DNA from 2 places in the Shewanella sp. 10N.286.45.A1 genome. Region 2 is predicted to be linked to the other one. Evidence: riboswitches for the same ligand, from Rfam matches in the RefSeq annotation. Region 2 holds a riboswitch; the other holds the start of a gene.
What was found. A riboswitch is a leader RNA that binds a small molecule or an ion and turns the genes downstream of it on or off. The one in region 2 is predicted to bind thiamine pyrophosphate.
Positions count from the first base shown of each region.

Region 1: another riboswitch for thiamine pyrophosphate. It lies ahead of thiC (phosphomethylpyrimidine synthase ThiC); the one in region 2 lies ahead of AB4238_RS11725 (TonB-dependent receptor).

Region 1 covers NZ_JBFRMK010000293.1:1,935-9,451, forward strand. Annotated here, with positions in the region: gene thiH (2-iminoacetate synthase ThiH) at 1-474, opposite strand, end outside; gene AB4238_RS19350 (thiazole synthase) at 511-1,275, opposite strand; gene thiS (sulfur carrier protein ThiS) at 1,278-1,481, opposite strand; gene AB4238_RS19360 (ThiF family adenylyltransferase) at 1,516-2,334, opposite strand; gene thiE (thiamine phosphate synthase) at 2,321-3,919, opposite strand; gene thiC (phosphomethylpyrimidine synthase ThiC) at 3,922-5,934, opposite strand; TPP riboswitch at 6,090-6,188, opposite strand; gene AB4238_RS19375 (hypothetical protein) at 6,354-7,346, opposite strand.
Region 2 covers NZ_JBFRMK010000143.1:609-24,113, reverse strand. Annotated here, with positions in the region: gene AB4238_RS11795 (molybdopterin-dependent oxidoreductase) at 1-2,052, shown strand, start outside; gene cobA (uroporphyrinogen-III C-methyltransferase) at 2,052-2,966, shown strand; gene AB4238_RS11785 (glycosyl transferase) at 2,959-4,140, shown strand; gene AB4238_RS11780 (ANTAR domain-containing response regulator) at 4,131-4,703, shown strand; gene nirB (nitrite reductase large subunit NirB) at 4,994-7,624, shown strand; gene nirD (nitrite reductase small subunit NirD) at 7,621-7,947, shown strand; gene AB4238_RS11765 (NarK family nitrate/nitrite MFS transporter) at 7,964-9,445, shown strand; gene AB4238_RS11760 (protein kinase domain-containing protein) at 9,457-11,301, shown strand; gene AB4238_RS11755 (tetratricopeptide repeat protein) at 11,703-12,524, shown strand; gene AB4238_RS11750 (LuxR C-terminal-related transcriptional regulator) at 13,210-13,845, shown strand; gene hinT (purine nucleoside phosphoramidase) at 14,083-14,439, shown strand; gene AB4238_RS11740 (PaaI family thioesterase) at 14,436-14,939, shown strand; gene AB4238_RS11735 (PaaI family thioesterase) at 14,932-15,402, shown strand; gene AB4238_RS11730 (YcfL family protein) at 15,454-15,843, shown strand; TPP riboswitch at 15,964-16,095, shown strand; gene AB4238_RS11725 (TonB-dependent receptor) at 16,147-18,345, shown strand; gene AB4238_RS11720 (hypothetical protein) at 18,401-18,661, shown strand; gene pnuC (nicotinamide riboside transporter PnuC) at 18,754-19,410, shown strand; gene AB4238_RS11710 (phosphotransferase) at 19,410-20,438, shown strand; gene AB4238_RS11705 (DUF6279 family lipoprotein) at 20,566-21,408, shown strand; gene AB4238_RS11700 (DoxX family protein) at 21,509-22,102, shown strand; gene AB4238_RS11695 (NAD(P)H nitroreductase) at 22,213-22,761, shown strand; gene AB4238_RS11690 (GNAT family N-acetyltransferase) at 22,829-23,434, shown strand.

The DNA of each region.
Region 1 (7,517 bases), on a different contig from region 2:
TACCTCTATTGCAACATGACTAAACTGTTGTTTTACCAACGGCAACATCTGTTTAAAATAGTCCACGCCGACTTTGGTTTCATGCTCACCGGAGACTAATAGAATCGAGTCATAACCCATTTTCTTGACCACAGAGAGCTCTTTAAGTAACTCCTTTTCAGACAGAGTCTTACGCTTAATTTTATTACTCATGGTGAAGCCACAGTAGTCACACTCATTGGCACATAAGTTCGATAAATAGAGCGGAATATACATGCCAAGGCTCGCGCCAAATCGTTGTCTGGTAAGTGCTACAGAACGCTGCGCCATCTGTTCTAAATATGGTTCAGCGGCTGGCGAAAGCAGTGCCAATAAACTCGATAAATCGCCTTGTGGATTTTGCAGTGCCTGCTCTACCTCCTTTTCAGTCGTTGAATACAAAGAGATCTGTAATTCACTACGCGACAGCTTTTTAAACTCATCGACAAAACTCATGATGCTACCTTCTGGCTAGCTTGGGTGTGTAAGCGGTTAAACATTTAGAAAACCCGTTAATGGACTGGTATTATTTGCCTGCTTACTGACACTTCCTAACCCAGCAATAAATGCTGTTCGACCTGTGTCTACGGCCTGGGCAAAGCATCGCCCCATAGCAACGGGATCGGCACTGCTCGCAATCGCAGTGTTGACCAGTACCGCATCTGCGCCAAGTTCCATCGCGCTAGTCGCTTGCGATGGTGCGCCAATTCCAGCATCAATCACTACTGGCACTTGTGACTGCTCAATGATGATCTTTAAAAATGGCTCTGTCGCTAAACCTTGATTTGAGCCTATAGGGCTTCCTAGTGGCATCACTGCGGCGCAACCGACCTCTTCTAAGCGTCGACACAAGACGGGATCAGCGTGAACATAGGGCAGCACCACATAGCCCTGCTCACACAAAATCCGTGCAGCGGCCAATGTTTCGATAGGATCGGGCATCAGGTATTTTGGATCAGGATGGATCTCAAGTTTTATCCAATTAGTGCCCAGCATCTCTCGAGATAAATGCGCCGCAAACACAGCCTCTTTAACATTGCGAGCACCAGCTGTGTTTGGCAGTAACTTTACCCCACGCTGTTGTAGTGGCTTTAAAATATTATCGCTGCCCGTTTTAAGATCAAGCCGCTTAACCGCCAGTGTGACAAGCTCCGAACTTGAAGCGCTAATCGCCGCGAGCATCGTCTTTTCATCAGCAAATTTACCCGTGCCTGTAAACAGTCTAGAGCTAAACTCAGTATCACCAATTTTCAACATCACTAACCTCCAGCGACAACGGAAAAAACTTCTAGCGTGTCATCTTGCTGGCACATGATATGCGGCCATCGACTTCTAGGTACAACTTCAGAATTGAGTACTAAAGCCACACCATTTTCAGCGATTGTTTGACCCTGTAATACATCAGTTAAAGATGAGCCAGTAGCAATATTCATCACTTCATCATTTAAAAAAATGCTAATCATTTCTCATTTTCCTTATACTGTTTAGCAATCAACTTCAGAGTGAAACGCTGCAGACACTGCAGTTGGGATCGCGTAAAAGCGATGCTTGTCGCCACACAAACCTTGCACCATCAAAGCGGAATAATTTTCCGAGTAATTGAGAGCCGCTAGCGTTTGCTGTGTCCGCAACCTCATCTAATAACGGTCTAAGCTCAGCCTCTAGCAATAGGTTCAAGCTCATTAATGCCTGCATTGAGGCTAACGTGCCGACCATCGGACCTAACACGCCTATCGTTTGGCAGGTTTGACTCACACTCATATCGCTTGGATATAAACACTGATAACAACCCGATTCGGGAGCAATCTGTTGGTTAATACTCAATAGCTGCCCTTGAAAATTGGCTGCCGATGCTGACACTAAAGTGATCCCATGCTTTAAAGCTTGTTGATTAACTAGCTGCCTTACTGCAAAGTTGTCGCTGCAATCGAGTAATAGATCAAACTCCATATGCTTGCGACTAAACAGATCATCAGTATTGGCTGCACTTAGGTATTCGCAGTAGCTGTAGATCTCGCAATCTTCATAAGCACGCGTCAGCTTAGTGGCTGCAACCTGTGCTTTATTGGCGCCTAAATCCTCTTTGCAAAAGAGTAATTGTCTAGGAAGGTTCGATTGTTCAACTACATCGCCATCTACCAGTGTTATTTTGCCTATGCCTGCAGCTGCAAGGTAATGCGCCGCCAATGTGCCTAAGCCCCCAACACCAATAATCAATATATGGGATTGATTAAAAGTACTCTGGCCTTGCTCACCCACCTCAGGCAAAAGAATTTGCCGTGAGTAGCGCAAAAAGTCCTTATCAGAGAGCGTCATTATCAGCTCCCTCGGTCCACTGGTTGACTAAGGCTTGATAAGCTTTCTCTGGATCTGTTGCCTGCGTGACAGCACGCACGACGGCAATGTCATCCACACCCGTTAGCTTTACTTTAGTGAGCGTATCAGAGTCGATACCGCCAATCGCTACTATCGGCAGCTCGCCCTGCATCAAGTCAACATAGCGAGCTAATTTATCAAGCCCTTGGGGCGCTGATGGCATCTGCTTCGTCGTTGTCGGAAAAATATGCCCAAAAGCGATATAGGATGGTTTATGCTGCATCGCTAACAAGATCTCAAAGTAACTATGACTCGATAAACCCAGTGCGATGTTAGCTTCGCTTAGCTGCTGTAAGTTACTCACTACAAGGTCTTCTTGGCCGAGGTGAACACCATATGCCTGGTGCTTTATCGCTAGCTGCCAATGATCATTGATATATACATGAGCCTTATAATCTCGCCCTAAGGCAATAGCCTGCACTATTTTTTGTTCAAGTTGCGGATCGGTTGGATCCTTAACCCGCAGCTGAATGGTCTTCGCTCCCGCTTTAAGCAGTTGCAGCAACATATCAAGCTCAGCAACCACAGGGTAGACTCCCAATGGTGCGGTTACAGTCTTGAAAGCACCAACACTCCGTTTTTTAATACCACTAACGGTCTTTTTCTCACTAAGCTGCTCGATAAATGGATAAGCAGATAGCTCATTTGGCCAACGACAGCGTGCTAAGCAGCCCGGACCACGACCAGGCTGGTAGCTTCGAGCTAATCCTTGAGAAACATAAGCTTTAGCAACCACTACCGCGTCATTTAACACAAAGCCGTGAGCCATCACAGCAGCTATTGCCGATGACAATGTACAGCCGGTGCCATGATTATTTTCAGTCTTGACTCTGCCTGAAGTGAGCCAAAAAGCTTGCTCACTATGCATACTAGATACGCCAACGACTTGATGACAAACGAGCAAATCTTGAGAGTAGCTTTTATGCCAATTAGGGCCGATATCACCGCCTTTAGCCAATACTGATGTTTGTAGCTGCGCAGCTAACGTTTGAGCAGCCTGAACACTCTCCTCCGCTGTTAGCAACTGACGTCCAGCTAATGTAGCAAGCTCTGTGACATTAGGGGTGATTAATGTCAGCAACCCTTTAAGCGGCGTAAAGTCGAGCGTTTCTGCGCCGGTAAGTGCATCTCCGCAAGTCGCCACCATCACAGGGTCGAGAATCACTGGCACAACTAATCCACGTTCCTGCCAGTGCAATAGACTTTTTGTTAACCAGCCTGCCAGTAAATCGATCTGTTGTTGGCTCGCCAATAAACCGATTTTTATTGCCTTAGGCGCAAGATCTGCCGCCAACACATCAAGCTGTGCGATTAACATCTGTGGAGATACCGCTTCAACTGATGCGACAATGACAGAGCTTTGCGCTGTTACAGCAGTAATAGCACTGCAGCCATGCGCATCTAAATCATTAATCGTCGCCAAATCAGCTTGAATGCCTGCCCCGCCGCCACTATCAGATCCTGCAATCGTCCACACGATAGGACGATTGCAGTTTGGCACTGGGTTAGTATTAACCTGCGCCATATTTAATCCTCTAAAGCAGCTTCTTTATAGCTTTGTTCAACACCCGCTTCATGATAAAGCTCGGCACCTTTGGCTTTAAATTCGGCTGACATTTGCGCCATTCCACTATTAATATCACTATCAGATAGCCCAGCAGGAGTGGCTTGTTCACTGTATGCTTTATATTCAGCAGCAGACTTGACCTCTAAGCCGCTAGATTCCAACGCTTGCTTTTCTTGCGCTGCCGCATAATCTCGCACTTCTTGGGTTATTTTCATTGAACAGAACTTAGGGCCGCACATAGAACAGAAATGAGCCACTTTAGCTGACTCTTGTGGCAGAGACTCATCATGATAAGCACGCGCAGTATCGGGATCTAAACCGAGGTTATATTGATCTTCCCATCTAAATTCAAAGCGTGCCTTCGATAAAGCATTATCGCGTATTTGCGCGCTTGGATGACCTTTAGCCACATCGCCTGCGTGTGCTGCAATCTTATATGCAATTAAGCCCTGCTTAACATCTTCTTTATTGGGTAAGCCTAAATGCTCTTTTGGCGTCACATAACATAGCATTGCGCAGCCATACCAAGCGATCATCGCCGCACCAATCCCTGAAGTGAAGTGATCATAACCAGGCGCAATGTCTGTTGTTTGTGGGCCTAACGTATAGAACGGGGCTTCATCACACACATCGAGTTGCTTATCCATATTCTCTTTGATTAAATTCATTGGAATATGCCCTGGGCCTTCAATGATGGTTTGCACATCATATTGCCAAGCGACTTTTACCAATTCACCTAGCGTTTCCAGCTCAGAAAACTGCGCTTCATCGTTGGCGTCTGCAATCGAACCAGGGCGCATACCGTCACCGAGTGACAATGAGACATCATAAGCGGCACAGATCTCGCAGATCTCTTTAAAGTGCTCATAAAGAAAATTTTCTTTGTGGTGTGACAAACACCACTTAGCCATGATGGAACCACCACGAGACACGATGCCGGTAAGACGCTTTGCAGTCATTGGCACATAACGCAACAACACACCAGCATGGATAGTGAAGTAATCAACGCCCTGCTCGGCTTGTTCAATCAAGGTATCGCGGAATGTTTCCCAATTGAGATCCTCAGCAACCCCGTTCACTTTCTCGAGTGCTTGGTAAATAGGGACGGTACCAATAGGCACTGGTGAGTTACGAATGATCCACTCACGGGTCTCATGAATATAGCGGCCAGTAGACAAGTCCATTACCGTGTCAGCCCCCCAACGTGTTGACCACACGAGCTTTTCAACTTCCTCTTCGATAGATGACGTTACTGCTGAATTACCGATATTGGCGTTCACTTTAACCAAGAAGTTACGCCCAATAATCATAGGCTCAGCTTCTGGGTGGTTAATATTAAGTGGAATAATTGCACGACCACGGGCTATTTCGCTGCGAACAAACTCAGCGGTTATCGGTTCGCTGATTGAAGCGCCAAAGCTTTCTCCCTTGTCTTTTTGGGTCAAAATAGGATCGGTCACTTCCGCCATCGCCATATTTTCGCGAATGGCAATATACTCCATCTCTGGAGTGATGATGCCTTGACGGGCATAGTGTAATTGAGTCACTCGCTGACCTGCCTTTGCACGGCGAGGAGGCAGTAAAGACTCAAAACGCAGATGATCCAAGCCGTCGTCGGCTAGACGCTGCTGAGTAAAGCCTGAGCTAACAGCGCCCAATTGCTCGGTGTCATCTCTTTCAATGATCCAGCTATTACGGAATTTTTCCAAACCTTTACGCACATCAATATTGGCGTCTGGATCTGAATAAGCACCGGCGCAATCATAAACTTTAAGCGGCGGATTGGCTTCAAATTGAGGGTTACTTTCATCACCTCCAAGCAATGTGTCAGCTTGGTGGATTTGGCGCATAGCCACTTTTAGATCTGGGCGACTGCCTTGCAGATATACTTTTTCAGAATTAGGGTGTTGTAATGGTTTTAAGTTATCGATGAATTGTTGAGCCTGAGCTCGGGTTTCGCGGCGTTTAGACATTAGCAAACTCACTATAATAAAAATGAAGTTGCTTGCCAGGAGAGTTGAGAATGTAAAAGTTGAAAGCTCAAATTAAACCGCATTTTTATGCCAATTTAAGATGCACTTAACCACCGAAATATTACAGGTGACCATTTTAATATAGCCTTACTCATGTAAAAATTTCGCTTGTTTCCTTCGCAGGTTCTAGCCTGATCAGGTTCAACGGATCCCGAATAAACGGTCTCAGCCATATGGCACTCCGACAAGATGAGGCTGCAGTATAATCCTATCTCAGGTTAAGACACAAGTTAGTGTCCCTAATAAAACAATATTGATAGATGAACAAAAATTATAAACTAACCATTTGTAAATAAAGCAATTAAAAAAAAATATCGCTAAACAGCTATTTTACAGTGAAAAAATATCATATCAGATAATCACTTTTTTCGGTTAATCATCCGTTTTTCTAACCGTGCAGAGATAGCTGCATTGATCGCTTTTTTGACTTTATCGCCACCACAGTTGAATGGAAAGCCAATATTTTCAGCGTAGGGATTTATCTGAGTTGGCGTCTTTACAATCCGATAGCAGGTATCACCTTGACGCACGACTCGGTTAGGATCGAGTCGATGATCGTTAGTAGGAGTTTTGCTGTATTTATCCACTTCAGGAAACACCAACTCCTCCATATCACCATCCATTATGCTCAAAGAGTGAGGGCCTGTGTATGCGTTTGCTTTGTCGACAATAAGTGCATCTAACGCCGCATCATTCTGACGTTGTAAATATGACTGCGTGGCAGCCATGGCACTATAACGATTGTTTTTACTCGCTGTCTTTGCTGTTGTATCTATACTGCTTAGTTCATTCTTTTCTGTATTGCTAGTTACCGTTGTTTGGCGAGCATTAGCTGGTAAGCTTTCCGTTGATGTATCCGGCTTAGGTTTTTCATCTATTACTGCTGTTTTTTCGACAAGTACTTTTTCAACTGGTGTCGTTTTTACTATTGCTTCGTCATCAATAGGCTCTAACTGTGCTTTTTTAGGCGCAACATAAAGATAAGAGCTCACTTTTACTGGCGTTGGTTCAGGCAGGTGCAGCTCATGTTTAACCCAAAACTGGTTAATTATTGCGATAATTAGAACGTGCATAGCAATAACGACCAAAAGTAGAAAAATTGCATGGTAATGCGTAGAGGGCGGCGTAGGGTTTAACGGTTGTTTACAATCCTTAGTACTTTTGATTGCCGCTGTTATCTCTGCAACTTCATCTGTAACCTTATTGACATAAACAACCGCCAGTAACGGCTTACAGTCCGCCTTCACAAGATCTCTACTTGCGCAGATTGGCTCTATGTTGCTATAGCGTTGCTTAGACTTTGGCTCATTTAACGCTGGTCCATTAGCGCTAAACGCCGTAAAAGGTGGCATAACAGATCTCTTCAAAATTTAGTCCGATGATTTATTTTTTGTCCATAAAAAACTGCGAGATAAGTAACTTAACGGCTTACATTTGGAGGTTTAAAACATATGGATTTCAGACTCCCTTTAATTCAAACTAAAGCAACAATCCTTATTTTATAGCAGTTTATACCATTAGAT
Region 2 (23,505 bases):
GTTTCAAATCTGCAACACGATGATGACTACATAAAACAATACACAGAAGGTTTCTCTCAAGTATTAACAAAGGCGCAGGAGGGGGGGAGCGCTGTTAACGATATAGCACGTCATACTGGTCTGCAAGTAGATAAAATTATTGAGTTTTATTCCTTGTATAAGCAAAGCAGTAAAGTGGTTACCGCCAGTAGCCAAGGGGTTAATCAGTCTACTTTAGGCACAAATACCAGTAATGCAATTATAAATTGCCATTTGGCATTAGGGGATATTGGTCAACCAGGTTGTGGGCCGCTATCACTCACAGGCCAACCTAATGCCATGGGAGGTCGTGAAGTTGGTGGCCTTGCGACACAACTTGCCTGTCATCTCGGTTTTTCTGAAGAGGAGCACCAGTTAGTCGCAAACTATTGGCATACTGATAAATTAGCCAATACAAAAGGAAAAACGGCGACGGAGATGTTCGCAGCGATGGCAAGCGGTGAAATAAAAGCTGTGTGGATTTTAGGAACTAATCCAGTCGTTTCTTTGCCTGATACAGCGTTAGTTAAGCAAGCACTCTCAGCATGTGATTTTGTAGTGGTATCAGATATTACAGCTGATACAGATACCGCTCAGTACGCTGATATCCTGTTGCCGGCACAAGGTTGGTCAGAGAAATCGGGTACCGTAACCAATAGTGAACGCACTATTAGTCGCCAGCGCCGTTTTGTGTTACCTCAAGGTGATTCAAAGGCCGATTGGTGGGCACTGTGTGAAGTAGCCAAAGCGCTTGGGTTTAACGCTGAGTTTAACTTTAAAAACAGCGGCGAAATTTTCAAGGAATATGCTCAGCTAAGCGCACGTGTAAAGCAACATTTTCCACAGAAACAGTTCTCAATTGCAGGACTTGCAAATCTGACACCGGATCAATACCAACACCTTGTGCCGACTCAATGGCCGATTGATGATATTGACGCTTTGGGGCAAAAAAACAAACGGCTCTTTAATGATGGAGTATTTGCAACCGCAACGGGTAAGGCGCAATTTGTCGAAACCCCATTTACATCAGCAATAACATCACCCATTTCTGATGATGTTAGTTCAGGCTCCAATAAAGTTCGACTAAACAGTGGCCGCACTCGGGATCAGTGGCACACAATGACCAAGACTGGTCATATTGCCAAGTTGGCTGCTGCAGACTATCAGCCAGAACTAAAGCTAAATGTGTCAACATCGATTAAGAATGGGCTTATTGAAGGCGAATTCGCTGCGTTAGCCACTGACAACCTAGCCACTCCTTTGATTGCTAGAGTTGTTATCGAGCAATCAATACAAACTGATAGTGCTTTTTTGTCTATGCATTGGTCATCACAGTTCAGTAAGAGTGGTGGCGTTAATAATGTTACTTCAGCAGCGGTAGATCCCCATTCAAAGCAACCCGGGTTTAAGAATCAATGGGTACAAATTAAGCCATTAAAAGTGGTGGAACAGGGAACGGAGTGGGGACAATCTGTCGTTGATCCCGAATTGCTTTGCTGGGATGTAAAGCAGCAGCTTCAAGGTGGGTTTTGCCGTCACATCGCTGCAGATGAAGATTTTAGTCTGTCACTCTCAGAGCTTAATACGACACTTTGCTTGTCATCAGCAGCCAGTGTGAACGGTCATGTTATACAGTGGAAGCATCAAAACAAGCGAGTGACATGCATCGTCAATAAAGGGCGTCTTAAAACGTTAGTTATCACAGGTGTAGAGCAATTATGTGTTGATAACAATGCTATTCAGTTACTGATAAATCAAATATTTAATGCTGGTTCAATTAAAAAATTACATCAAATACTGCGTGCTGGTAGTAGTCAAATAGTGTGTGCCTGCACGGGGGTGACCCAATCTGATATTGAATCGCAGATGCTAATAGATATCTCGGGTGGTGCCGACAATGCTCCATCATTAATTGAAAAAGTACAGCAAAAACTACACTGCAGTGCGGTATGTGGTAGTTGCTTAAATCAAGTAAAAGAGATTGCAGACTGTGTCATAGCACAGAAGCAGAGACCAAACAGGGAGGTTGCTTAATGATGCTAAATTCCACAAATAAACCAGTGCAATTGGAAAATAATCTACCGCAACAACACTTAAGCCAAGAGCTGTTATTAACGCTAAACGAAACAATTTCCATGCAAAATACAGCTGGTTTCGATGAAAATAGGATTGCGATAGTCGGCGCGGGCTGTGGTGATATTGATCTACTGACTATTAAGGCGGTACGAGCAATAATCGGTGCCCAGGCAATCGTCTATGACAATTTAGTGAGTAGAGATATTTTACAGTTAGCGGCTGATGATTGTGAATTACATTATATGGGAAAACGCTTTGAGGAACCGAGTGCGACTCAGGAGCAGATAAACCTCAAGTTACTCCAATTGAACCAACAAGGTAAGGTGGTTATTCGTCTTAAAGGCGGTGACCCAAACGTATTTGGCCGCGGTGCTGAAGAGGCTATGTATCTTGCTCAACATGGTATAAAAAGTGAGTTTATAGCAGGGGTCACAGCCGCTTTGGGTTGCGCTGCAAGCGCTGGGATCCCGTTGACACACAGAAAAGTGTCTCGTTCAGTGACTTTTGTGACTGGACATAATTGTGATGACTCTGCTGTTGAATGGGGCGGTTTGCTGGCATCAAAAAGTACACTTGTGTTTTATATGGGAAAAGAGAGAGCTGCAGATATCGCGCACGGTTTATTAAAAGCCGGTGCTAAGTTATCGCTGTCGGTGGCTTTTATCTCTAATGGCGGCCGCACGGATCAGCAGGTAATCACTACCACGATTAAGGATATGGTTGATGTAGCTGGTGCGATAACGGTTGATGGTCCAACACTGCTGATTGTTGGTGAGGTGGTCGCTATAGGCAAGGAGCTTGCTAACTGTATGAGCTCGCTTGACCTTGGTCAAATGGTTAACAACTTACCGCTTGAGCGTGCATATGGATAGTTACGCCACCAAAGCTAGATTAGTGAATATTACTGAATCTCATGAGTATAAACAGCTAATCAGAATCCTTGCTCGCGGAAAGAAGGGCTCTCGTTCGTTAAATTTTCTTGAAAGCTATCAACTCATTCGCGGTTTTTACGATAATTTTGGCAACGTGACTCAGCTAAGTGTGGCACTAATGTTGATGCGAGTTAAGGGGGAGAGTGCTGAAGAGGTTGCTGGCGCTGCTATTGCGTTAAAAACAACGATAGAGAGTAACTGGCAGCAGCTTGATGTCGATATTGACTGGCCTTGTTATGGCGCCAAGCGTGATCAATTACCCTACCTATTGCTTAGTGCCAAGTTACTGGCACAGCAAGGGTATCGTATTTTATTGCATGGGGATGACAAGGCGTTACCTCATCGGCAACATATTGCAAAATTCGTCGATGAATTAGGAATTAGTACTGTTTCAACTGCGGCGGAAGCTAATGTTGCGTTAAAGTCTGCTGGGATCTGCTATGTAAGTGCCGACAAGTTGTCGGCACTGGTTCACTCATTTAGCGTCATTCATCAAGAGCTTGGTCTAAGAAGCCTGTTTCAAAGCGCTATCCGCTGTATTAATCCGGCAAATGCCAGACTTAGTCTTAGATGCTATTTTCACGCGGGCTTAGATGATATTCACTTTAATGTGGCGCGCTTAATGGCCAAAAATGAGCCTAATCTGCATCAATCTAATGTCGCTATATTTAAGGGGTATCAAGGCGAGTGTGAATTAAACTCAAGAACCTCAACAACAATTAATATTTTTAGTCTAAGTGGCCAGCGTCAAATCGCTTTGCCTACCCAGCTTGACGGCTTGATTGGTCGCAAAGCAAATGCGATAGAGCTGTCTGCTCAATGGCTATCCTTGCTTTGGCATGAACTTTCCTTATCTGTTAACCATCATAGCGATGGTGCTCTAGATTCAGCGGAAGCCCACAGAGCAGAGGCTACCGTGATGACGAATGTGATGGCTGTTCTTATGCTGCTCGATTCCAGTATTCAAGTTGATGTGGCTAAAAGCATGGCTAAGACATTTTGGCAGCAGCGACACCAGAACGATTCAATAAATGGTGTTACAGATCTAAAAACACAAGCTCATTGTAAACCAGGGGCAGACCTTATTAGCTCAGGAGGCAAGGCATGCGCTTAGTGAGTTTGATTGAGGATACAGACAATCGCGGGTTGATTGACGCTGCCAAGCGTCATGATTTTGATTTAGTTAGCTTCACGTCAATATCACAGTTTGAGCGTTTCGAACTTAACAATGCCACGGATACCGTGCTTATGGTCGTTGACACTATCAGAGCCTCGCATTTGCAGTTTGTTGAACGATTGATGGCATTCGCACCTGCACCGTTAATTATCACAGCCACAAGTATCGAACCGTGGCAATTATCTACGTTGCTGCATTGTGGGCGGGTTACCTATGTACCGCAGCCATTTGATTATTCCCGTCTTGTAAAATTAATGGAGTTGGCACTCGTCCGTTTTAAAACGGCTAACCGTTTGCACAGTAAAGTTGCGGAACTTGAATGCCGGATCGAGGACGAAAAACGTATTCAACTGGCTAAGCGTGATTTACAGCAATCGGGCTTGTCCGAGCAAGAGGCCCATAAAGTTATTCAGAAAGTGTCTATGGATGGAGGTGTTCGTTTGCCTGATTGTGCAGCAGGTCTTGGAAAAATGGCGCAGGGTCGTTTTGCACATAAATAATCAGTTGCTAACCATATTGGTGCAAAAGATATGGCAGGGAGCTTTGAGGAAAGTAGCCTTTAGCGTTATCCTGGTTTAAAAGGTATTTAAATCAACGCTTTGAATGTATTTTGAGTGGAGGTGAATACTGGCACAATCTTCGCTACTTTTATGAGTAACTAAGCAGCGGTTTTTATTCGTTATTAATAGCAATTAACAATTTGAATTTTTGGCAAAGGCGCCATCTCCATTAGGGAGATTGGCGCCTTTTTGTTTGAAATAAATAGTATAAGACACAAAAGGGGCAAAGCATGAGAGTAGATAAACCCAAGTTAGTTATAGTGGGCAATGGCATGGTTGGTCACCATTTTGTGGAACAATTATGTGAGCAACAGCTTAATCGACATTATGACGTTACGGTTTTTGGTGCAGAGTGTTTGCCTGCATACGATAGGGTGCAACTATCGAAGTATTTCGAATCGAGTAGCGCCGATAGTCTTATGTTAGCAACGCAGGCTGATTATGCGGCGCAAGGTGTTGTTTTACATCTAGGGCAGCAGGTCAGCAATATTGACCAACATAATAAACAACTGACAGTGAATGGTGAGACAGTCTTTTATGACACGCTTGTTTTGGCAACAGGGTCTTTTCCTTTTGTACCGCCGATAAAGGGTAATGACCGTCGTGATTGTTTAGTTTATCGCACTATTGATGATCTGGAAGCTATTGAGCAAGCTGCAACGACGGCCAAGTCAGGTGTCGTTATTGGTGGTGGGTTACTGGGACTGGAAGCCGCTAATGCGCTGAGTGCATTAGGGCTCGATACTCACGTGGTTGAGTTTGCACCGCAATTGATGTCAGTGCAGTTGAACGACAAAGGTGGTGAACTATTAAGGCAGAAAATTGAAGCGTTAGGGCTTGGTGTGCATTTGAGCAAAGCAACACAAGAGATTGTTGATGGTGAGCGGGCGCAGCATCGACTTAATTTCAGTGATGGCAGTTGCTTAGAAACGGATTTGATTGTATTTTCCGCAGGGATCCGTCCTCAAGATGCATTAGCTAGAGAGAGTGGCATAAGTATTGGTGAACGCGGCGGTATTGTTATAGATGACTGCTGCCTTACATCCGCCAAGGATGTATACGCCATTGGAGAGTGTGCCCTTTGGCAACAACAGATCTTTGGCTTAGTCGCTCCTGGCTATCAAATGGCCAAAGTAGCAGTGTCTCAGATAGCCGAGCAGCTACTTGATAATTCATTAGTCTCGCCGGCTACAGAGGCGTTAAAGTTCACCGGTGCAGACATGAGCACTAAGTTAAAACTGCTTGGGGTTGATGTGGCATCTATTGGGGCAAGCCGTGGTTTTGATAATGCGCAATATGTTGAGCTCAGTGATGTTCAAGCTGGGGTTTATAAAAAGCTTTGGCTTGATGAAACTGGCGAGTACCTGCGAGGGGCTGTTCTGGTAGGCAATGTTGACGAATACAGCCATCTGCTTAGCCAATACTTGTCGGGAGAAGCGTTAGAAGAGCCGGCCGTCACATTGCTAATGGCTGATGATTCTGCGCCATTAGCGCTAAAAGACAGCGCCATTGTTTGTTCATGTCACCAAGTTACAAAAGCGGACATCGTTACACAAGTTGTTGCGGGAAATCACCAGCTAGCTGAGATAAAAAGTTGCACTAAAGCGGCATCAGGTTGTGGAGGTTGCGCCGCTGTTGTACAGCAGATCATTGATGAAACTATGCAGGCACAAGGACTAGAAACAGATTCAGGGATCTGCTGTCACTTTGAGCATGATCGCCAAGCACTGTTTCACCTATGCCAAGTAGAAAACATAAGTAACTTCGAGCAACTTTATCAGCTTCATGCCAAAGAGGGCTCTTCTGAATTAGCGCTAGGCTGTGATATTTGTAAACCTGTTGCCGCTTCTATTTTTGCTACCTTGGAAAATGAGTATGTGCTCAATGAAAAGCATGTAGCCCTGCAAGATAGTAATGATGCTTATTTAGGTAACCTGCAAAAGGACGGCAGCTATTCGGTGGTGCCGAGAGTTGCTGGTGGCGAGATCACCCCAGATAAACTGATCGCCATGGGCCAGATAGCCAAAAGATATGATCTATACACCAAAATTACAGGTGGCCAGCGTATCGATATGTTTGGTGCTGCGTTATCTGATTTGCCTGCGATCTGGTCTGAACTAATCGCTGAGGGATTTGAAACTGGGCATGCCTATGGTAAGTCGCTGCGTACGGTTAAATCTTGTGTGGGTAATACTTGGTGCCGTTACGGCGTGCAAGATTCTGTAGGCTTGGCGATTGCATTAGAAAACCGATACAAAGGCCTTCGGTCACCTCACAAGATAAAGTTTGCCGTTTCAGGCTGTACTCGAGAATGTGCTGAAGCGCAGAGTAAAGATATTGGCGTTATTGCAACAGAGAAGGGCTGGAATCTATTTGTTGGCGGTAATGGTGGGATGAGACCTAGACATGGCGATCTGTTTGCAACCGATCTCTCAACCGAACAACTTGTTAGTTATATTGACCGAATACTGATGTTCTACAGCAAAACAGCTGCGCGACTTCAGCGCACATCAGTGTGGCTTGAGTCTTTAGCTGGTGGGCTTGAATATTTGCAATCTGTCGTGGTTGAAGACTCTTTAGGCTTAGCTGATGAGTTAGAAAGCCAGATGCATAAAGTCGTTGTCAATTATCAATGCGAATGGAAAACCAGTTTGCAAGATGATGTGTTTTTGCAACGTTTCAGAGAATTTATCAACCCTAAAGAGGCACCTCTAATTGATACAAAACAGTATCAATATCAACGCTCACAAAAATTTCCTATCAGCTCTGAAGTCGAAACATTTAGTGCTGTTAATCACAAGCTATCGACACTAGGCGATATCGCAATTACGCAGTTGGATGAAGAGGAGGTATTGGTATGAATTGGGTAACTATTTGTGATGAACAAGCTTTACCGGCCAAAAGAGGCGTTGCTGCATGGGTTGCTGGTAAAGCGGTGGCGATTTTTCACCTTGGAGATGCAGGCATTTATGCCATTGATAACATCGATCCTGCAACGGGCGTAAGTGTGCTTTCACGGGGGCTACTTTGTGAATTTGACAATGAGCTATTTGTTGCGTCACCACTGCATAAACAGCACTACAGCTTAACGACAGGGCATTGCTTAGAAAATGAGGTGCTGAGTGTAGATGTTTATGAGGTTAAACGTGAGTCTGGCAAAGTATTAGCGCGATTACTCGCTTAAGGATGAGGGGGAAGGTATGAATAATAAAAAGACAGTACAGACAGGGTTTAATCTTTTTTCTTTTTCAGGAAAAATGAAGGTCATGCACCTGAGCTGGATGGCATTCTTTATCACTTTTATGGTTTGGTTTAATGCTGCGCCACTACTGAGCGTTATTGCAGACAGTATTGGTTTAAGCCAGTCGCAGTTAAAAACATTGCTTATTCTCAATGTAGCCCTAACTATCCCTGCGCGAGTATTGATAGGCATGGTAACGGATAAGTATGGGCCTCGGTTGGTGTACTCGTTATTGCTAGGCATTTGCTCCATTCCCTGTTTTATGTTTGCACTAGGGACAACGTTTGAACAGTTGGCGCTAGCGCGCTTCTTACTTGGATTTATTGGTGCTGGATTTGTAGTTGGCATTCGCATTGTGAGTGAATGGTTTCCTGCAAAAGAGTTAGGCACCGCTGAAGGGATATATGGTGGCTGGGGTAACTTCGGTTCGGCTGCTGCTGCCTTTACTCTACCTGCAGTTGCTCTTGCATTTGGTGGCGCTGATGGATGGCGCTATGCCATCGCATTAACGGGATTGCTGAGTTTAGCTTTTGCATTTATTTACTATTTTAATGTGACAGATACCCCAAAGGGGTCGACCTACTTTAAGCCCAAAAAGACAGGTGCACTTGAAGTGACCAGTAAAGGCGATTTTGTACTTTTACTGGTGATGAAATTACCTATGTACGCCACACTCGCATTGCTGGGTTGGAAACTATCTCCTGCGGGAGTGAGCATGTTTAGCCAACAAGTCGTTGACGGTATCTATGTGTTACTTTGCATCATATTAGTGATAGATATTTATCAAACTTACCAAGTTAACAAACAGGTATTTTCTGGCACAGTGCCTGAATTTGAACGTTATGAGTTTAAACAGGTAGCGGTACTGAACGTGTTGTATTTCTCTACATTTGGATCTGAGTTAGCTGTGGTGTCTATGTTGCCACTGTTTTTTGCTGAAACATTCGGTTTAGGCTTAGCTCAAGCTGGTTTAGTCGCGTCCTCTTATGCTTTCATGAACCTAATGTCTCGCCCTGGCGGCGGATGGTTGAGTGACCGTTTTGGTCGAAAATCCACATTGTTAATATTAACTGCAGGCTTGGCTATTGGCTATTTCGGCGTTGCACAGATTGATGCAAATTGGGCATTACCCCTAGCCGTTATTATGGTGATGGCGTGTTCCTTCTTTGTGCAAGGAGGTGAGGGGGCTGTATTTGCGGCAGTACCACTTATCAAACGTCGTTTAACTGGACAAATTGCTGGTATGACTGGCGCTTACGGTAATGTTGGAGCCGTGTTTTTCTTAACTGTTTACTCGATGGTTTCTACGCAAACTTTTTTCTATGTTATTGCAGTAAGCGCACTGTTCGGTTTTATCAGTGTGTTCTTAATGACCGAGCCTAAAGGTCATATTGCTGAGGTAAATGAAAATGGCGAAGTTACCTTGATCAGCGTTAATTAGTTAGGAGTTCGATGAGTATGAATTCAGAGGTTATTGCAGCTAATAATCTTGATGACAATCTGTCTTCATTGGCAACGAGTCATGATATCGAATGGCAAAAGACTAAATGCAATTTAGTTATTAAGGCTGGTCAGTATTCTGATAAAGGTGTTAAAACGGCCAATGAAGATGCCATTGGGATCCGAATTCCTAGCGGCTTAATGTTAACCACCAAAGGGGTTGTTGCTGCGATTAGCGATGGTGTGAGTACTGCGGAGGGAGGCGCAGCAGCTTCCGCTATTAGTGTGAGTAATTTTCTCGCCGACTATTACTCAACGCCTGATCTCTGGTCAGTACAAAAATCAAGTACTCAAGTATTAACAGCACTAAATCGTTGGCTTTATGGTTTGGGGCAAGATTATCGAGATGCTCGCAGAGGCTACGTCTGCACCTTAAGTGCATTGGTTTTCAAATCACGTCATTTGCACCTATTTCATATAGGGGATTCAAGAGTTTACCGCTACCGTAATGGTTCATTGGATAAGCTAAGCCACGATCACACCAGTATAGTTGCTAATAATCAGCGTTATCTTGCCCGAGCTTTGGGGTTAGATGTTAATGTTGAGGCGGACTATCGCATGTTAGCGCTAGAGAAGGGAGACTTTTACCTACTAACAACTGACGGTGTACACGATGTTGTAACTGACTTTGAATTAGAGCAGAAGTTAGCGCGATTTAATCAAACTCAACAGACTAGCAGTGCCAGCAAGCAGTTAACTGACGAAAAGTGTGATAGATTTTGCCATGAATTGGTCAATTCAGCCCTCAATTCTGGCTCCCAAGACAATGCGAGTTGTCAGTTACTATGTATTGACACCTTACCGGAGCAAACCATTGAAGAAGTGTATCAACATCTGTCTAACTTACCGTTTCCACCACCACTAAGTGTTGGCATGAAGCTCGATGGATATACAGTTGTAGATGTATTGCATCAAAGCCAAAGAAGCCAAGTCTATCTAGTCAAAAATCAGCAAGATGATTTATTGTGCATGAAAACACCTTCAGTTAACTATTTGGATGATGCGGCCTATATTGAACGATTTTTACTAGAAAGCTGGATTGGCAGACGAATTAATAGCCCTTATGTGGTTTCAATCGTAGAGTATGATAAACAGAAATCAGCACTATACTATTTAACAGAATATATTGACGGACAATTACTAAGCCAATGGATAAAGCATAACCCAACGCCTGATATACAGGAGGTGTTAGCTCTGTTAAAGCAGTTGGCGATAGGGGTAAGAGCGTTTCACCGTAAAGAAACTCTGCATCAAGATCTAAAGCCTGACAACCTGTTACTAACCAATGATGGGCAGCTTAAAATTATCGATTTTGGTTCATGTTTTATTAAAGGCATTGCTGAGATCTCCACTCCTCTTGAGCGGGATCGTATTTTAGGTACCGCAGATTACTCTGCCCCGGAAAGTATTCTTGGTTACCAAGTAACCCAAAGTACTGACCTCTACACTATAGCTGTCATCGCGTTCGAAATGTTAACGGGTCAGTTACCTTTTAACGGTAAGCAGCAAGCCTGTAAATCAAAGCTCGATTTTATCAGACTTGAATATGTTCCTAGTTATGATATTAATCCTTTGATCCCAATCTGGATGGATAATGCTCTTAAAAAGGCACTAAGTGTGGCACCGGAACAACGCCAAGCAGACTGCAGCGAATGGCTCTTTGAAATGACTGAGCCGATAAAGACATGGCAACGTTCGGTGGTTAAACCTGCATTAATAGAAAGTAACCCACTGCTATTTTGGCGCTCATTGAGCGTATTTCTTGGGTTAGCTGTACTACTTCTTGCGTTATTCTGAGGTTGTTTACCGTACTGTTGTAGTTAGCATCTGCTTGGTATATCTTTGAATATATGGACATAGCTATGTAAATGGAATTTATGAAGTACTTGTTGTTAGTATGCTTTATTGTGAGTGGTTGCCAGACAGTGTCTGCTCCGATTCACCTGCCTGCCCAGATGCCGATATTAGCGTATGAAGTAGATGCCAGTGAATATGAAATACCTGAGCCAGAAAGCTTATTTTCTTTAACTGCTTAGCAAGTTGCAGAATTTAAGCGTTTTCAATTACAGAGTGATGTCGACACATTACTCCCGTTTCAACAAGTCAAACATTTTATTGAAAAACGCTTGGTCAACTTTAACTATGAAGGCAAAAACTACAGCGCGTCCGAGGCATTAGAACTTAACCAAGGTAACTGTATGTCCTTGGCTCTTTTAACCTATGCAATCGCCAGCGAGTTCCAAGTCGATATATCATTTCAACTCTTACATACTATGCCTGTTTTACTCGATGTAACAGACCAATACTCTGTCACATCAGATCATGTTAGAACATTTCTTTATGAGAGCAGGAATGATGAAAGCAACTCTATATTTTCTGGTAGTAAAAGGGTTGTCATAGACTACTTTCCTGGTCGTTATGACAGAGGTGGAAAAAAGGTCGATACTGATGAGTTCTTCGCGATGCTGTATCGAAATTTAGCTGCGGATGCATTGTTCAGTGATGACTTACCACTAGCCTATTTATTACTTAAAAAAAGCTTATCTTTTAGTAAGGTATATGCGCCATCTATTAATATGTTGGCAGTTGTTTTGCGACGGTTAGGGGATGTAGAGACCGCTGAGAGCTTATACCAGTATGGATTAGAGGTTTCAGAAGATAAAGTGACTTTATTGAGTAATTATCACTATTTACTCGTTAACCAAGGTCGCATAGTTGAAGCCTCAGTAGTGAAAAACCAATTGCTTGAATTAGATGATAGCAGCCCTTATAAATGGTATTTAGTGGCACAAGATTCGATAGCCGCTGGAGACTACTTAAGTGCAAAAGTGTACCTGAACAAATTTATTGATAACACATATTACTACCATAAAGCATATTTTGATTTAGCAAAGGTACATTTTAAACTTGATGAACCAGAACAGGCCAAAAAAGCCCTGCGTAAAGCACTCGATTATACGGATTTACCCAAGAATCAGCAGCGTTATCAGGCTAAGCTAGCATGGCTAAATTTACATTAGCTGGTGCTCGTATTAACACCAAACTTTAATCTGAAGTAGAATTTGGTGTTAATACTCTACTTTCGTATTTAACGACGTTTTTTGAACAGCAGTAAATAGAGTTGTTGCAACTGAAAAAGTGATAGCAAACTTTCTGTAATTAGATTGTAATTAATAACTAATTGTTCTAATAGCATGAAACACTGAAATTATGAGCCGGGAAATTAAAAATATGAATTAATTTTTTGTTATTAAGTATTATTATTCAGTTAACAGGAACGCTTTTTACAGAGGACATATTAAACGGAATGTAAATGGTACGATTTTAAAGAACTATCTTTCCTCCTTATTTGTGCTACTCTTAAAAAATCAATTGATTCATGTGTTTAATGTTTTTTCTGCCCGTAGGGCTTGTCTTTTACACTATCGACTTTAAGTTTAACTGATAGGCGGTTTTAAGTGTTATATGTCTATTTTCAGTGTATATAGAACTTCAATTTAATATTATTCATTTTGGCAAGTCAGTCATTAGTGCTAGCTATATGCTTGTATTAGCTACATATGTAGGCATTGAAGACTGATGTAGTGTTAGCACCTTGAACATTAGAATATTTCAATATTTAATTCTATTTGTTCGTTTATTATCTTTAATGTGTATTACACTTATACACACAAGGATTGTTAAAGGATAAACATGGAGAGTCGGATGTTTAAGGTTATGCATTGGGTTATGGTTACCCGCTCACAAATATTAGTTGATCTGCTTAATACTCGTTGGCCCCAACAGTTTTTAGTCAAAATTCATAATGTTGCGCCAGATAATATTATCGATAATTTTACCGAAAATCGTGTTGGTCTAGTGTTAATCGATCTTTCAAGTGTAGATATTCAAAAAGCATATCAAATCCAGAAGAAATTGGATAAAGAGCGCAGTGGCGTAAGAGTTGTTTTCATTCATTATCCTCAGCAGGTCGATGCTCGGTTTTTAGTTCAGCAAAATATCACCGCGGGTGTCTTTTACTCGGATGCAACCTTAGAGAGTATAGCGACTGGCATGTCTAAAATTATCCAAGGGCAAACAGCTATTCCTGATGAGTTTTACCGCGGGCAATTAAATGATGTAGAGGAAGATGAAGAGTCTGAAACTTTAACAATGAGAGAGCGAGAGGTGTTGCAGGTATTGCGATCTGGCAGTACTAATATTGATATAGCAAATCAATTATTTGTCAGTGAGAGTACGATTAAAACTCATCTTTATCGAGCTTTTAGAAAAATAGGTGTTTCGAGCCGTGGTCAAGCGATCGCATGGGCGCAAACGAACATGCATGAAGTGGTGTTGTAATTAGCATCATTTAAGCTGATTTCATTAGCGCTTACCTAAGCGCAACACCGATACATTGATCTTAGATTTTGTCGCTTTTATGTATGGCGACATTAAGTTTAATTATTTTAGCCTTTATCACTACACAATTGCTCTTATCCATACTTAGTTTGCTGTTTGTACGCTAAAATTCGTCAATCGCTTGATGCGCTTTTTCGAGTATACTAGTACATAACTTATGTTAATGAGGACAGCAAAGTGGCCGAAGAAACCATATTCAGTAAAATTATTCGACGTGAGATCCCTGCAGATATTCTATTCCAAGATGAGCTGGTAACTGCGTTTAGAGACATTAGTGCTCAAGCTCCTACCCATATTCTAATCATTCCTAACCACCTTATCCCTACAGCAAACGATATAAAAGCATCTGATGAAAAGGCGCTTGGAAGAATGATGTCTGTAGCGGCTAAGCTAGCGCAAGAAGAGGGAATTGCTGAAGATGGTTATCGATTGATCATGAACTGCAATGAACACGCTGGACAAGAGGTGTTTCATATTCATATGCACCTAGTAGGAGGCCACTCATTAGGCCCTATGTTGAGTAAAAATCGATGAAAGAAACTGCCGATGTTTTCCCGTTAACGGAGATGGCAAGTCGATTTGTAGCGCAGCTCACTCAATGCCAAAAGTTAAAACTGAAAGTACTGGAAGGCAGTAGCAAACATGTCCTGATGGAGCTTCCCTATGACACTCAACTTATCGGTTATCCAGATACTGGCGTCATTCATGGCGGTGTTATCACAACCTTAATGGATACTGCTAGTGGTTGTGCTGTTGTTTGCTCTATTTTTGATAAGTTTCGCTCGTTAGAAATTTCACCAACGCTCGATCTTAGAGTTGATTACATGAAACCTGCAGAGCCTTTTAAACCAGTATACGGCTTCGCCCAGTGCTATAAATTGTCATCTAGCGTTGCTTTTACTCGAGCGATTGCTTATCAAGACTCTATAGATGATCCGATTGCCCATGCGGTGGGTTCATTTATGCGTATTAGCCCCGAAATGGTCGGTGAAGAGTTTAGACAGGCTTTAATGGGGGAACCACGTAATGACTAACCCAAGCGCTGATGAGTGTGAACAAGCAAAGCTCGATGTAAAAAGTATTATTCGTAAAGCCACAGAGCTCAATGATTTTGGCCATCTACTTGAACATGTCCCCTATGCAAAATTCATTGGCATGGAAGTCGATCGGTTTGGTGACGAGTTAATTTTTAAACTACCCGCAAAGGATGACAATATTGGTAACCCTGTATTGCCTGCACTTCATGGTGGTGTTATTGCGGGCTTCATGGAGATGTCCGCAATCGTTCAATTAATGGTATTTATGCAAACCAGTAAAGTGCCTAAAGTTGTCGATTTTTCAATCGATTATTTAAGGGCTGGTTATCATAAAGATAGCTTTGCAGAGTGTAAAATAACCCGCCAAGGTCGACGAGTGGCTAATGTAAGTATTAATTGTTGGCAGACTAACCGTAAGCATTTAATCGCAACCGCAAGAGCACATTTCTTAATCGATTAAACTAGCTTATTCTTGTATTAACAATCAAAGAGTATATTTCAGGGGACTAATATGAAAAAACTGATCCTAGGCTTGTTTACCGCCTTACTTGTAACGGCTTGTGCGCCACATACTGCAGGCTTGATGGCTGGTTCAAAAGGCGAAGTCCGAATAGATAACAGTACCTTTGGTAAAGAGGTCGAAGTTCAAAGCGTAATGGCTCGTCCTGAGGGAGGCTTTCTACAAGGCAGTGGAACGATTATCAGCAAAGTCTCTACAGATTTACGCCTACAGTATAAATTTACTTGGTTCGATACTAGCGGTATGACAATCGATGATGAAGGTGTCAGTTGGAAATCGGTAAAGCTTCACGGTAAGCAACAACTACAAGTCTCAGCCGTTGCACCAAATGCTAATGCTAGTCGTTTTGAATTGTACGTAAGAAAAGCATTTTCAAATTAAGCGTTAACCGCTCAGGTTCACATATGTTAATAAAACGTCAGTAGATCTGGCGTTTTTTTATGCGAAACGTTCAAGTAACGCAAGAAGGGTGTCATGGTTTTGTAAAATTCATGTATAATCAGCCGCGCCAAGGGGTGTTAAAGTCTATAGAGCGAAAGTTGTAATTTTATAGGCTTAACTGAGATGTTGAAAAACAAACCCTTTGAACCTGATCCGGCTAATACCGGCGTAGGAATGGGCCACAATTCATTTCCCGATCGCTTCTTTATGTTGCCGGATCTCAAAATTAAAATTTGAGGTCCTATGTTATATCCAAAAGTTTATTCTCCTGTTGCGCTAGCTGTTATGTCAGCGTTAATTTCACAACCTGCACTATCTGAAACCAGCACCGATACGCCTCACGACGAAATGGAAGTGATGGTTGTTACTTCCGATTTTCGTGGTACTAGCTTAGATAAAATGCCATCGAGTGTTACCGTCATCGATCAACAGCAAATTGAAGATGAAGGTGCGCAGCACTTTGAAGATGTTTTAAATTCAATTGCCAATTTTAACTGGTCTGGTGGCAGCTCACGTCCTAAGTATTTCCAAATACGCGGCGTCGGTGAACAAGAAGAGTACCAAGGTGCACCTAACTCCTCTGTAGGCTTTATTGTAGATGATATCGACCTATCAGGTTTGGGCATGGTTTCGAGCATGTACGACCTGCAACAGGTAGAAGTGCTGCGAGGCCCTCAGGGGACGCAGTATGGTGCCAACGCGTTAGCCGGTCTTATCTACCTTAAGAGTAATGATCCAACTGACGTGTTTGAAAACGGCGCCGAGGTTTCACTTGGCGATGATAACTTGCAAACTTTTAGCGGCTTTAGCTCTGGTCCACTGACAGATTCTGGAAATCTACTCTATCGAGTGTCACTACAACAACACCAGCAAGATGGCTATAGAGATAACCTCTATCTTGGCGTGAGTGATACTAATAAACGCGATGAGTTTACCGGGCGAGCAAAATTGCGCTGGTATGCCACTGAAGATTTAGAGATTGATCTAACCTTCTTACACGCAAACTATAATAATGGTTATGATGCATGGACATTAGATAATAATGGTTTCGATACATTAACTGATGCTCCTGGTGTTGATAAGCAAAAGACCACTGGTAGTTCTTTAAAATTTACCTACACAGGTGCTGAAAAATTTGAGATCACCTCTTTAACGTCCTTTGCCAGCTCTGATACTCGCCATAACTACGATGGCGACTGGGCTAGTCCTGACTACTGGGCAAGTAAAACTTGTGCAGAGTATGACGATGATTGGAATGAGATTGGCAGTGCACCGTGTGTATATGATTACACTTGGGATAAAGAAGGCGATAGAACAACTTTCACTCAAGAATTTAGGTTTAGCTCCAATGAGTCTGGGAGGATTTTTTCAGATACTACCGACTGGTTGATTGGCGTTTATGCCATGAATTTAGATGAAGAAAATGCGCTAGAATCTTTTTACAACGGATTGCCTGATGAGTCTGTTGATTCTGACTATGAAGCAACTAATTATGCTGTGTTTGGACAATTAGATAGCCAGCTTGGAAATGATTATTTTCTATCTGTTGGTTTGCGAGTCGAAGAACGAGATGTAGAGTATAACGAAACTCGTTTGATTGATGACGAGTTTAAAAATGCTAGGTATACCCCAAATGAGACTATGTGGGGCGGTCATATTGCGTTAAGTAAGGCTTTGTCTGCCAATCATGAATCATACATTCGAGTGGCTCGTGGTTATAAAGCCGGTGGTTTTAATATGGCTTTACCAGATCAGTTAGCAGATAAAACGGAATACGATACAGAAATTCTATATAACTACGAATTAGGATTGAAATCGACGTGGTTTAATGGACTAGCAAATACAAATTTAGCTGTCTTCTACATGGATAGACAAGACCAGCAAGTCGCTGCTTCGCAACAGGATTCAGAGAATCAACAGCGATTCCATTTATATACCGAAAACGCAGGTAGTTCTCATAACTATGGTGCAGAGCTAGACGGTACTTGGTATGCAACCGATAATCTAAGCATCTACGGCAGCATAGGTTGGTTAGAAACTGCTTACGGTGACTATGAATATTACGTTGACGAAGATACTACGGTCGATCTATTTGGTAGAGAGTTAGCCCATTCGCCAAACTTTACCTTCAGTGTTGGCGGAACTTATCGTACTGACTCTGGCTGGTTTGCTAACGTAAATGCCAGCGGCAAGAGCGATTTTTACTATTCAGACAGCAATGAGTCTAAATCAGATGCATACCAGATCTTTAATGCCAAAATAGGCTATGAAGCTGATCTGTGGTCAGCATACCTGTGGGGACGTAACCTCTTTGATGAACAGTATGGTGTTCGTGGATTCTATTTCGGCAATGAGCCTGATCTAGGTTGGGCTAAGAAACAATACATTCGTTATGGCGATCCGCGTCAATTAGGGCTAACTGTCAATATTAAGTTTATGTAGGATCTAACCTTGTGTTTCACTCGCGTTACGTATTATCAATATAAAGGTCATCAATATGAAGTTAACAGCAGAGATAAGTTGCTATCCATTACAAGACAACTATTTGGACCCTATAAAGTGGTTTATTGGCCGAGTCGATAGCTACGACAATATCCATCGCGTGACTAACGCAATGGCGACTCAAGTGTGTGGTGAATATGCTGAAGTCATGGCAATGTTGGCAACCGAGATGGAAGCCGCTCACGAGAAGTGGGGCAAAGCCGTATTTGTATGTAAGTTTATTGGTGGTGAGCTAGATTTGAGCCATAGTGAATAGACAAGTGTGCTAAATAGAACAGGCCACAAGGTATTAATGATACTTTGTGGCTTTTTATTATTGTTATTATTTGAATAGAGAGCGAATGTTTCATGGCAGATTTTTGGCTATTGATAAATGAAGGCTTTGCAGGCGTGTTTAATGATGCTCAAGCATTGACAGGCTGGGAAGCTATCGCGGTATTACTAGCATTGGCTTATCTTATTTTTGCCATGAAGGGCAGTGTTTGGTGTTGGCCAGCTGCATTGACGAGCACAGCAATCTATACGGTGCTATTTTGGAAAGTCTCTTTACTGATGGAGTCTGTGCTAAACGTTTATTACATGGCAATGGCGGTCTATGGTTATTGGATGTGGACTAAAGGTGGCAAAGCCCATGAAGGGGTTAATATTGTCTCCTGGAGCTTGTCGACTCATCTAAAGCTTATTGCTGGAACCAGCTTAATGTCAGTTGTTATTGGCTACTTTATGGCTAATCAGACTCAAGCCTCTTTCCCTTATTTAGACGCAGCAACCACATGCTTTGCTGTCATGAGTACATTCTTGGTCGCAAAAAAGGTGCTAGAGAATTGGATCTACTGGTTTGTGATTGATGCTGTTTCTATCTATCTTTATGTTAGCAAAGGCTTGATGTTGACTGCTGCACTGTTCGTCTTTTATGTGATTATGGTGGTGTTTGGTTACTTTATGTGGCGAAGAAAAATGCACGCTCAACAAGGCAATGTGACAATGTCACCAGGAATTGCCTAGTGAGTGAATCGCTTCAGCAAGAGTTGGCACACTATCTATCGGCATCGGGGCTGACCAAAGTAACAGTGATAGCGGCGCTCACTCAAGGATTGAGTAATCGTAACTACTATGTTCGAGGGCTGCACTCAAGCACGAGTGTCGAGTCTGAATGGGTGTTAAGAATTAACAGTTGGGCGAGTACACAGATCTGTGATCGAAGCAGTGAAGTGGCAGCATGGTGCGATGCAAGTCATGCTGCGCTGGCGCCTAAAGTCGTTTACATCAGCCCAGACAATGATTTTTATTTAAGTCAGTTTGTTGCGCAAGATGACAACCGTAGCTGGAGTGATTTGATTAGTGCAAATGGCGCGCACCCCTTAGCAAATATCGAGGAACATTGGCCTAAGGCAGAGCGGTTACTGCTACAATTACTGAATGGTTTGAAAGAGCTACCTCTACCGAAAAACATTATCACAGTAGAGCACCAGTGGCAGATCTACCGCGCTCGTTTAAGCCAAATGCAGCAGCAACTAAATCGGTATCGCTTCGATAATTCTGTACATTCTGTCGCATGGCTGCAGCAGTTTGACCAGTTACTTTCGCAACAAGATGCAGTTACAGATATGCTTGACTCTCTCAATCGCTGCTTGATTAACAACCAGTTTAGTCACCGAGATTTAAATCCATTTAATATTTTGGTTTTGGCAGATAAACTCAATTGCATTGACTTTGAATATGCTTGTACCTCTCATCCATTATGTGATCTCGCATCAGTGATTTCGAGCCACTCATTGTCATCAAAGCAGCGACACTGGTTAATCGAAAATTATTTAGATAAACAAACCAATCTTAATCATCATGCTCAAGATGCTATACCTGCAGCGGTTGATCTATATTGGGTCTTTGCCGTCTGTTGGGCATTACAAATGGCTTTTGATAGTTTGATGTTGAATGGAAAGTTAAATGTTGACGCTGATACAATTAAACAGACCGAGAACTATTTAAGTTGTGCTCAGCAGTACCAAGCGTTAATCGCTAGCTATTCATAAGTGCTCACTTCATTAAACACCCGCGCGACTCATTACTGAAAAGGTCGACAAGGTAATACATTTTGTTACTAGACCATAAAGCAAACCATGTTCTATGCTAGATGAAAGCATCTGAATGGGGCCATAAGTGAAAAAACTATGTTTGTGGGCGTTTATTCTTATCTCGTTTCTAGGTTGCTCTACTAAAGTTGGTTATTACTTTCTCGACTGGGCAATAGAATGGAAGCTCGAAGAGTATGTCACATTAAATGACAAGCAAGAACAACAGTTTGACGTGGCACTAGATGATTTTTTAGTCTGGCATCGAAAGCAGGAACTCCCACGTTATCAAGCTCAACTTTCTCTGTTATCCGTTGAATTTAACAATCAGAGCTTTACGCAACAATCTTGGAATGATCACCTTGTCGCAGCGAAATCACACTGGATCCGAGTGTTTGATTTTGTTGAACCATCGTTAGTGCCAATTATCAGTTCATTTTCAGACCAACAAGTAGAGCAGATCATTGCACAGTTAAGGGTTGACGAAAAAGAACTCAATAAGAAGTATCTAGGTAAAAGCCAATCTGAACTTATTGATATGGCCGATGAGCGTATTGAGAAACGCCTTAAGCGGTGGATGGGAAAGCTAACTACGGCTCAAAAATTGGCTGTACATGAATATAATGTAGCCCGTGGTGATACCTTAGATATGTGGTTAGAGTATCGCCATGAATGGATCCGCCTGTTTTCCCAAGCATTAAAAAATCGTCATAACCAAATGGCGCTTTCACATAGTTTGTCGTTATTGATGACCCAACCAGACACCGTAAAGTCTAAAGCTTATAAAACCGTACTTGATAACAATTCAAAAATGTTTGGTGAACTGCTAATTAAGTTAGATTGCCTCGCTAGCGCAAAACAAAAACAGCGATTTAATAAAAAATTGAATACACTCATCAAAGAGCTAACTGAAATTAGCCAAGAGGATTAGCGTCCATATTATCGATCTGCTATAGCTTAATCGATGACTGATGAAAGATTGTTATTGTTGTTAGGGTCTATTGAGATAATAGAATATACGAGGGAATGACATGCAACTTGCACAATTGTACCAAAAATTTTTAAACACAATAAGTTACGCTGAAGGCATCGCTCCACTTGCATTGCGGCTGTACCTGGCGCCAGTACTCATGCAGGCCGGTTACAATAAATTATCCCATTTTAGTGATACGGCTGCTTGGTTTGGTAATCCAGACTGGGGATTAGGATTACCGTTTCCTGAGTTAATGGTAGTTTTAGCTGCAGGTACAGAATTTGTCGGCGGGGGATTACTGATACTAGGCTTGGCAACTCGACTGATTGCTATTCCGTTGTCGGTGACAATGTTGGTTGCGGCTTTTGCTGTTCATTGGGAAAATGGATGGTTGGCAATTGCAGATGCTAGTTCTTGGTTAGCCAATGAAAGTGTGTTGGCTTCAGCCGATAAATTAGACAAAGCAAAAGAGATTTTACAGCAACATGGTAACTATGAATGGCTAACCAGTTCAGGTAATTTTGTCATTTTGAACAATGGTATTGAGTTTGCGATTACATACTTGTTCATGTTGATGGCACTGATCTTTATGGGGGGCGGGCGTTACACGAGTCTCGATTATTATATTGCAAAGAGAAGTCAGATTGTTTAATCGCTGAAACAGAAGCTTTTATTAATTCCCACCAAATAGGTGGGATTTTTTTTATGGGCTTGCTACTCTCAAGCTAGTTAGTTTTTTTTCACAGTTTTAAGGATAATCTGTTGGACGCATTAACACTTTTATTAACTAGACAATCAACTCCACGCCTTATCGAGCCTGCTCCTACGGATGAGCAACTTAAGCATATTTTGGACGCCGGAGCACGCGTTCCGGATCACGCAGGTTTAACGCCGTGGGAATTTATTGTTGCGGCTGGTGATGGGCTTGAGCGACTTGGATCTATTTTTGCGAAAGCCTCTCAACAAAATGGTGCCGAAGAAGAGTTTATCGCCAAGGCCAAGAATATGCCATTAAGAGCACCGATGGTCATCACTGTGGTTGCTAAAGTAAAACAACACCCCAAGGTACCTGAATTTGAACAACATCTTGCTGCTGGTTGTGCAGCAATGGCTATGCAACAGGCTGCATTTGCTCAAGGGCTTGGCGCAATTTGGCGTACAGGCGCGTTAGCTTTCGATAGAAATGTACATCAATCCTTGAGCCTTGAAGAAACTGATCAGATTGTTGGGTTCCTCTATATAGGTACTCCCGCAATAAAAGCTAATCTAAAGCCGACAAAAGCAGGTTCAAGTTTTGCGCGATATATTTAGCTAAGCACCTTTTACCGAGGTCTTTTAGCAAAGTACAGAGGTGACTTAAACAACAAAGGAGGTTGAGGTGAACGCACAAGAAGTGAGAGACAATGCGTTAGTGGGTGAGCATGTCGTTCTAGAGCCATTAACATTGGCACATTCTCCAGCGCTCAGCATTGCAGTTGGAGATGGGGAGTTATGGCAACTTTGGTATACCAAGGTGCCTTGCCCCGAGGATATGAATGATTACATTAATCAAGCGCTGTTGGATGAACAAAAAGGTGAGTCACTAGCTTTTGCTGTCAGAGATAAACACTCTGGAGCGATAGTTGGTTGTACTAGGATTTGTCATTGGCAACAAAGTCACCGTCGCTTAGAGATCGGGCATACTTGGTATGCTAAAAGTGTTCAACGTACGGCGGTCAATACTGAGTGTAAGTTGTTGTTACTGAGTTATGCTTTTGAAACACTCGATGTGATAGCGGTTGAGTTTCGAACTCATATTCACAATGAAGTGTCACGTCAGGCCATTTGCCGTTTAGGTGCCAATCAAGATGGTATTTTGCGTAATCATCAAATTTTAGCTAATGGAACCATACGAGACACAGTGGTTTATTCGATTATTGACTCTGAATGGATTGATGTTAAAAAGGGGCTAAGCCAAAAACTGCAGGCTAATATTGGGTCATAGGCTATTGATAAATTGAGCCAATATTAGCCTCCTAATATCGAAGCTGTGTGTTTTTTCTGTTACGCTGGATA